DNA from 2 places in the Marinomonas sp. 63XJN7_7_ISO-PGPR-S23-202 genome. Region 1 is predicted to be linked to the other one. Evidence: predicted binding sites of a transcription regulator. Region 1 holds the regulator's gene; the other holds the start of a gene.
What was found. Region 1 encodes PhoB, which activates phosphate uptake and scavenging genes when phosphate is short. Its sites were predicted from a motif close to TGTCATANNNNTGTCANA; they were not measured.
Positions count from the first base shown of each region.

Region 2: a site for PhoB is predicted at 2,359-2,376, ahead of olsF (bifunctional ornithine lipid synthase OlsF). Genes of this name have one in related genera too.

Region 1 is NZ_CM149677.1:5,099,584-5,104,012, forward strand. It holds gene AC0VYG_RS23480 (amino acid ABC transporter ATP-binding protein) at 1-732, shown strand, start outside; gene AC0VYG_RS23485 (chorismate--pyruvate lyase family protein) at 945-1,475, shown strand; gene ubiA (4-hydroxybenzoate octaprenyltransferase) at 1,524-2,381, shown strand; gene phoB (phosphate regulon transcriptional regulator PhoB) at 2,466-3,158, shown strand; gene phoR (phosphate regulon sensor histidine kinase PhoR) at 3,168-4,429, shown strand, end outside.
Region 2 is NZ_CM149677.1:4,698,407-4,702,835, reverse strand. It holds gene AC0VYG_RS21655 (isoamylase early set domain-containing protein) at 1-109, opposite strand, end outside; gene AC0VYG_RS21650 (hypothetical protein) at 432-563, shown strand; gene olsF (bifunctional ornithine lipid synthase OlsF) at 589-2,301, opposite strand; gene AC0VYG_RS21640 (hypothetical protein) at 2,477-2,668, opposite strand; gene AC0VYG_RS21635 (hypothetical protein) at 2,833-3,015, opposite strand; gene AC0VYG_RS21630 (ChrR family anti-sigma-E factor) at 3,133-3,861, opposite strand; gene AC0VYG_RS21625 (sigma-70 family RNA polymerase sigma factor) at 3,864-4,429, opposite strand, start outside.

The DNA.
Region 1 (4,429 bases):
GCAATCATTGAGTTTAAAGATGTAAATAAGTGGTATGGCGATTTTCATGTACTGAAAAACATCAACTTTAGCATCAAAAAAGGGGAGCGGATTGTCGTCTGTGGTCCATCAGGATCAGGAAAATCTACCATGACTCGCTGTATCAATCGCCTTGAGGAGCACCAAAAAGGGACTATCTCCGTAGATGGCATCGAAATGAATGATAACTTGAAGAACATCGAGACCATTCGTAAAGATGTTGGTATGGTCTTCCAGCATTTTAACCTGTTTCCACATTTAAGCATTCTGGAAAACCTGACACTAGCGCCTATTTGGGTACGTAAAATGCCCAAAAAGAAGGCGGAAGAGCTGGCCATGCATTATTTGGAGCGCGTAAAAATTGCCAACCAAGCATTAAAGTACCCAGGTCAACTTTCTGGAGGACAACAGCAGCGTGTGGCAATTGCTCGCGGACTGTGTATGCAGCCACGCATCATGTTATTTGATGAGCCCACTTCCGCCCTTGATCCAGAAATGATCAAAGAAGTACTTGATGTTATGGTGCAGCTGGCAGAAGAAGGAATGACCATGGTTTGTGTGACCCATGAAATGGGCTTTGCTAAAACCGTGGCTGATCGCGTGGTCTTTATGGATGCGGGAGAAATTGTGGAGGCCAATGAGCCCCATGAGTTTTTCAATAATCCACAACACGACCGTACGCAATTGTTCCTAAGCCAAATTTTGAACCATTGATACTGATTCCCTGTTAACTAAACAAATAGGATCAACAGCCTCACCTCGATGTTCCACCATGACGTTGGACATAAAGGCGAGGCTTTTTTATGCATTGTTCTATGGGACAAGGTTGCGAAACCTCAATATAATAGCCATGTCACTAATCGAGACCTTTATGCACTGGCAGAAACACCAGTGTCGATAAAAGGGCTCTTAACGATTGGCCTAACATGCAATTAAATCATCATCTGACACTTGCCTTGCACTACCGTTGGCAACCCTTAAAACAAATTAGCAAACAGCAAATTCCGGCGTCACTTTGGTTTTGGCTCACGACCAGTCAATCCATCACCGCAGAGTTGAAAAAAAGAGGCCAACTCACGGTAGAGGTTATTGAGGATGGTTGGGGAAAAGCAACGCCGCGTGAAAAACGACGACTCAACATGAAGCCACGCGATGCTGCGCGTGTTCGCACGGTATTATTAAAAGTCGATGGTCGAACCGTTATATACGCCCGCTCCATTATCCCAGCCAACGCCTTACGAGGTCATTGGCGACAAGTGAAACATTTGCACAATAAACCATTAGGCGGTTATTTGTTTAAGCATAGGGCACTTAAACGCAGCCCTATTGAGGTAGCGGCCCTTCCCAAAGGCTTATTTACCAATCACCATACCAAAGTCTGGGCAAGACGCTCTGTTTTCCAACAATTTGGCTCTGGTATCTTGGTCAGTGAAGCATTTTTCGAGACAATGGCATAACATAAAGGCGGCTTCGCCTAATTCTGACGACTAAATCAATGGACTCCCATGAACAAGCTTAAAGATTACGCCGACTTAACGCGTTTTAATCGTCCTATTGGCTCCCTACTCTTGCTGTGGCCAACCCTATGGGCCCTTTGGCTAGCGGCCGATGGCTGGCCCCAGTGGCATCTTATTGTCATTTTTGTTCTGGGAGTGTTTAGCATGCGTTCCGCAGGCTGTGTCATCAATGATTATGCCGACCGAAAAGTCGATGGCCACGTTGAGCGAACAAAGAATCGTCCTTTACCGTCTGGCCGTGTGTCCGAAAAAGAAGCGCTGGGGCTGTTCGCCTTTTTGGTCGTACTGAGCTTTTTGTTAGTGCTGTGTACCGATTTACGAACCATTTTGCTGTCTTTCGTCGGCTTAGGGCTAGCGGCACTGTACCCCTTTATGAAGCGCTACACCCACCTGCCCCAGTTATTTCTTGGCTTGGCGTTCTCTTGGGCGATTCCCATGGCATACAGCGCCCAAGGCGGGGATCTGCTAGACCCCAAGTTGTGGATGCTGTTTGTGGCAAACTGCTTCTGGACCATTGCCTATGACACCTACTATGCCATGACAGACCGACCCGACGATTTAAAAGTCGGCATTAAATCCACCGCGATCCTTTTCGGCAAATACGATTTACTTGTTATTCTCTGTCTACAAGGTCTGACGTTATCCCTGTTGGTCTGGATCGGAATATTGGCCCACCTTAACTGGATCTACTTTGTGTCGCTTATCATCAGTTTGGGATTATTTGGGATGCAATACCAAAAAGCCAAAGAACGTGACCGACAAGCCTGCTTCCATGCTTTCTTAGACAATAACCGAATTGGTTACTGTATCTTTATTGGCATCGCTGCTAGCTTACTATTTGTGTAATATATGGCGAATATGTGACATTTTCATATAACTGTCATACTAAGACGTTTTAATTAAACCGTTCCTGAGATGAGGGTAGATCCTGTGACCGGTAAAAAAGTATTAATCATTGATGATGAGTCTTCCATTCGCGAAATGATCGCCGTCGCCTTAGAAATGGCGGGATACGAATATATGGAAGCAGAAAATAGTCAACAAGCCCACGAAATCATTGTCGACCATCGACCTGATTTGATTCTCTGCGACTGGATGATGCCAGGGAGCAGTGGTATAGAACTGACTCGTCGCCTTAAAAAAGACAGTGCAACAGCGGAAATTCCCGTCATTATGTTGACGGCGAAAAGTGAGGAAGACAACAAAATTCAAGGGTTGGAAGTCGGTGCTGACGATTACATTACCAAGCCCTTCTCACCACGAGAATTAGTTGCCAGACTGAAAGCCGTGTTGCGTCGAGCCACCCCTCAAGGGGTAGATGAGCCAATAGAAATTGAAGGGTTAACCCTTGATCCTATTAGCCAACGCGTTACCATTGACAGCAAGCCACTTGATATGGGGCCAACGGAGTACCGCTTGCTAAAATTCCTCATGACTCACCAAGAAAGAGCCTATTCACGGGCACAATTATTGGATCAGGTATGGGGCGGTAATGTTTATGTGGAAGAACGTACCGTTGATGTACATATTCGCCGTTTACGTAAAGCCATTGGTAGCAGCCATGACTTTTTGATTCAAACCGTTCGAGGGACTGGCTACCGCTTCTCTCCGAAAAGGACTTAGTCATATAATATGAAAGCAGTTTGGCGAAGAGCAATAATTCGCTGGTCTTTAGGGCTTTTGGCCTGCATCGTCATCGGTTTTATCATAAACCACTTACAAGCCGTTGTACTTTTGTTTTTATTGGGAACATTGTATTGGCAGCTGTATCAACTTTACCAATTTCATTATTGGCTACGCCACTCAGGACGAGGTGCGCCTCCTGAATCGGATGGCATCTGGGGAGATATCTTCGATGTTGTCTACCGTTTACAGAAAAAGCAGCGTAAATCGAAGCGCCGCATGCGCCAAGCCCTGAATCGTATCGAGAATTCTACCGCCGCCCTAAAAGAAGGCGTCATTATGGCCGATAACCAAGGCAACTTAGAGTGGTGGAATAACTCGGCCGGGCACTTTTTAGGCCTAATGCGCCCAGTCGATCGTGGTCAACCCATTACCAATATTGTTCGCAACCCAGAATTTTTTCGTTACTTTACCCAAAAACGTTTTGGAGAACCGCTGGTGATTAAGTCACCGGCCAAAGAGGGCGTTTATTTAGAAGTCCAAACCACCTTGTATGATAAAAATGATCATTTGATTTTTATCCGCGATGTCACAAGACTGCATCTGCTTGAAGAAATGCGCAAAGACTTTGTCGCCAATGCTTCCCACGAGCTAAAAACCCCTTTAACGGTCATCAAAGGTTACTTGGAAACGTTAGAAATGTTCCAAGACTCCCTGCCCGCCAGCATGCAAAAAGGCATCACCAACATGTCTGAGCAGTCGGAGCGCATGGAACATTTAATCGAAGATTTATTGCTGCTATCGCGTTTAGAAAGCAATGATAAACGGGAGGAAGAGCATTGGCACGAGGTGTCTTCTTGGGCAGAGGCGATTAAGAAAATTGCGTCACCACTGCTTACTGACAAGCATACATTAGACATTGATATTCCAGAAAAAGCACGTTTGTACGGTTCTTACAACGAGCTCTACAGTGCGTTTTCTAATTTGGTGGTCAACGCCATCAAGTACTCGCCAGATGGTGGTGACATCAAGGTGAAGTGGGAATCCAATGAATTTAGTGGCGTGTTTTCAGTAGCCGACCAAGGTTTGGGCATAGACCCAAGATACATTCCGCGCTTAACGGAGCGATTTTTCCGCGTAGATAAAGGCCGCAGCACCAAAACGGGCGGCACGGGCTTAGGTTTAGCCATCGTCAAGCATGTCCTCATGCACCATGATGCTAAGTTACAGATCCTTAGCGAACTCAACCGTGGTAGTCGCTTCTCTTGTCA
Region 2 (4,429 bases), 400 kb from region 1:
TAAAATCACCGACCACTGAGACGGATTTTGCTCCACTGACTTTGTCAGCGGGAAGCGCAAACTTTACTTTACATTCTGGTTTTGTCTTTAAATAGGTTTTCTCGATCATTTCCAGCTCCTATGTTCATTTTTGAAGTGACAGCTAAGGTATCGAACAAGTTCTAGCAAGACCTGCGCCAGATAGTATTCACTGTCACGTTAAGAAATAAAGAAGTGAGAGTCATTTCCTGAGTCTCAGTACTATGCGCCACACCCCTAAGAGACTGTTGCTCGCGACCTCATGCATAGGTCTCTTATAGTTTATAAGCAAATAACCCTTTTGCCATAACTTAGTGCATGACCGTTTAAAAAACAAACAGTTTAGGGCATTTTTTTGACTATACTTACTATTGAGAAGTAAAAAACAAATATAGAGTAAGAGGAGTCATGTGATGAGCCCTGAAGCCATTGTCCTCATTGTGTTGGTCTTAATGTTGTTGGTCAAAATCACCTATAAGATTGTGGTCAAACGTCATCATGATAAACATGGTCGACACCACCACACCCATGGTCATCATCATTGATGTCTAGGGATTAAGCAATTGTTTATTAATCCCCCAAGTAGCGGTTACGCTTGGTTTCTTTGACTTTAGTAAGATCGACTAACACCAAACCATCAATGCAATAGCCGAAGTCGACATCCACGCCAAAGTCTAGAAAGCGAACGCCACCGGGCTCGCACAGTTCCGAATATTGCTTGAATAAAGTCGGAACGCTGGCACCCAAATGACCCAATTGCTCTTTTAGTGTGCGAAAATCTTCTTCGTAACGCTCGCCTTTTAACAGCCCCGAGATGATATCTTGGTGCTCTTGAGAGACTTGGTAGGGGTTAAAGGAGCGAGCTAGGTACTCTGTGTCAGGAAAGTATTTTTTATAAAAACTGACGATCAAGTCTTTCGCTATTTGCGGATAGCTATTACTTAAGCTCACTGGGCCAAACATGTAACGAATTTCTGGATGGCGCTTCAAGTAGGCGCCAATGCCATACCATAAGTAATCCAGACTGCGCATGCCCCAGTATTTGGGCTGTACAAAACTTCTACCCAATTCAATGCCCTGCTCAAAATAGGCTTCCATATCGCAGGAGTAAGAGAAGAGTTCTGCACTGTAAATACGGTTTTGATCGTCTTCTTTCATGTAGCGAGCCACTTCGCCAATGCGATAGGCCCCAACAATTTCAAGTGCTTCTTCATCCCATAAAACCAGGTGGCGATAATACTGATCATACTTATCTAAATCTGAGCGTTCCCCCGTTCCTTCTCCGACCTTGCGAAACGCGATCTCACGTAAGCGGCCGATCTCTTTCATAGTGACGGACATAGGGTCGTAATCCACTAAGAAGATTTGTTTATTATCCTTGGTTGAGCCCAGGTGTTCCGCTTTTTTCAATTCGGTTTTAATTGACTGGCGATTTTGTGGATGTTCAACCGTCTTTTCTGTTTTTAATAGGGGCTTTTTACCTTTGGCAATACGATATAAATGGCGTTTGACCAGTTTATTCTTCTCTTTATCACTCAATGGCAGCTTGGACAACTCTTGAACCGGTATTGCCTGGCCTACTTGCATTGGAATCTTACGATTGCGCTGACGAAACATTTCATTTGGTAATTGAATCGTAGACAGAGGACGATACAAAATAGAGCTGGTGTAAAACATCATGGAATTACGACCACCAATATGCACGGGTAAAATTGGACTGTTGGTCTTTTTCGCCAGTTTTAAGTAGTTTTCATTCCAGCGCTGGTCTTTTACGCCACTGGGTGAGATACGAGAGACCTCACCAGCCGGAAAGATAATCACGGCTTCATCATTATGTAGACTATTCATTATGGCTTTTAGTTGCTGGCGCCCTGTTTTACCGCCCATATTATCCACTGGTAACACTAAACTTTTTAAACCATCTAGGCTCATCAATAAGTCATTGGCGACGATTTTGACATCAGGGCGAATTTCCCCAATTAAGCGTAATAAAGCCAGACCATCCAAGGCGCCAAGAGGGTGGTTTGCGATGATCATGACACGACCAATAGCGGGAATATTACGGCGGTCTACTTGACTGACCTGATAGCTAAAATTGAAGTGATCCAAGACGCGATCAATAAATTCAAAACCGACAGAGTCTTTATTTTTTTCTAAAAACTGATTCACTTCACTTTCATGGAATAAGCGTTTTAAAAAACTCAAAGTAGGGCGAGTGATTAGTGGGCTTTTATCAAAAAATTGTGGCGATTTATTGGCAATCAATTGCTCGACTTCTATCACAGTGTTGCTCCGTTCAATCAGGATTTTTGGAGAGTACTATTGAGCATAGATTAATCAGGTGACAGTAATATGACAAAGCAATCGACTGATCCTAGCGTCTTTTTAAGATGTCATACAAAAGCGAGGTGGGATGAATGTATGGTTGAGGCAAAGTGAGTGGCGCAGCTAAAAAACGTTACTCGGATGTTGTATCGGGTTGGAAGCGATAGAAATAGTTCCATAGACAGTAGCCCGTAAAGCCTAATGCGATCACGCCCCAAAATGAGTTACCGCTAGACCATTCCATGTATGTCCAGCCCAGAGCCACTAGGGTTGCTGCGATACGGCGCCATAGTGGGCGCATAAAATTATATTCAGAGGTGTTCACAGTCGAGACTCCTTTATCCATCGACACAGAAAGGCGTTTATTTCAACGGACTGTAGATGAAAGGACAGTCGTGCCTAGCAACGAATAGTAGCCGATTCTACGGGGAAATAACATGGCAAGAGATCCAGGATAAAACACTGGCAAAACAAAGAAAAACGAAAAGCTTATTGGCTTTTCGCTTTGCTGTTACCAAGGGAAATATGACGAGGGCCCGTTAGCTGAGATTGACCACTGACACCTGAGTCAATTTTGTTAATTTGTCCACCACGAGCAAGAAATTCTTGCATTTGCTTTTCAATGGATTCCGAGGTTTCCGATGCAGCGGGTTGCTTCTTTTTCGTCGCCATAGTGCTAATCCTTATATGAGTTGAGCAAAGAGTATACCATATTTTAAAAATGAAATCTTGCTATGGCCTAACGTCGGAAAACGTGTCGCTATTTTACGGCTTTTGGTTTTGCCCTCCTCAGTGGTTTGAATGGGGGTGATAACGCCGCATAATAGGGTTGAATAAGCGTGTCAGCCAGCCAGTAAACTCAATGGGAGAGTCCAGCACCGTAAGGCAAATGCATTCGGCGTCTTTGGTGACCATAGGTTTGTGTTTGTGGCTCGCATCTCGGGTAATAAAATCCCCCTGACGGTAGATGCCACTTTTATCAGAAAAGGCCCCTTCCAACACCAGCGTGATCTCATCACCTGTGTGAGTATGGGTTGGAATGCTGGCACCCGCTTTGATTCGGGTTAACGCGACCTGCGCGCCACCTTCTTCTTGACACAAAGTAGCGATTTTGACCGAAGGAGATAACGACATCCATTTGAGTTTGTCATAGCCAAAGGGAACAAACTGGCGAAGACTTTTTGGGACTTGATAGCCTTGCTCCCACGTTTGGAGTGTTTCTTCGCTCGGCATTTGGTCTGTTACCTCTTGCTCTTTTACTGGCGAACTCATGCCCTCAGAACGGTCTAGTTCTCGCAATTTGTCAAAAAATGACGCTTTCAGATCGACGATATTGGCGTCTTCTGTGGTCGTCTGAGTAAATAGTTGCCCGCCAAGCGTGGTGAGCTTGCGTATTTGTTGTTGGCACTCTTGGCATTGCTCAATATGCGTTGCAATGGACATAGAGTGTGTCAGGCTCAATGAGCCTGCGGCATAATCCGTCAGCATTTCAATGCTTGGGTGGTAGTGAATCGTCATAACTACCTCTTAATATAAATCGTCAGTTTGTGAAGCGCTAAGCGTACACGAGATTTAATGGTGCCTAGAGGCAGGGAAAGTTCTTCCGCCGCTTCTTTGTGCGTTTTACCTTCTAAATACACTTTAGCGAGTACCTGTTGTTGATCCTGTGGCAATTTTGCTAGCCCAACCTGGATACGTTCCTGATCGCGCTTTTGCTGGGCGTCTTTGAACGGATCTGCATTCTCATCTACTACATCGCGCCACAGATATTCCGGGTCAATATTCGATTGATGGCGGCTGTTTTTACGCAAATAATCAATCCGTGCATTACGTGCCAAGGTGAAAATCCATGTATTGAGTGATGCGGCTTCTGGTTTATAGGTATGTGCTTTTCGCCAAACCCGAATCATCACTTCCTGCGCTATGTCATCAGCCATCAGGTTAGCACCGGGCTGAGCGGCTAAACAAAATGCTCTGATTTTAGGCACATAGTGATCGAACAGCCGATTCAGCGCCTCTTGGTCGCGGTTTTGCGAAATGGCGAGCATGTCTTGAACCATGTGGTCATCAGAGTCAATCTGCTTGA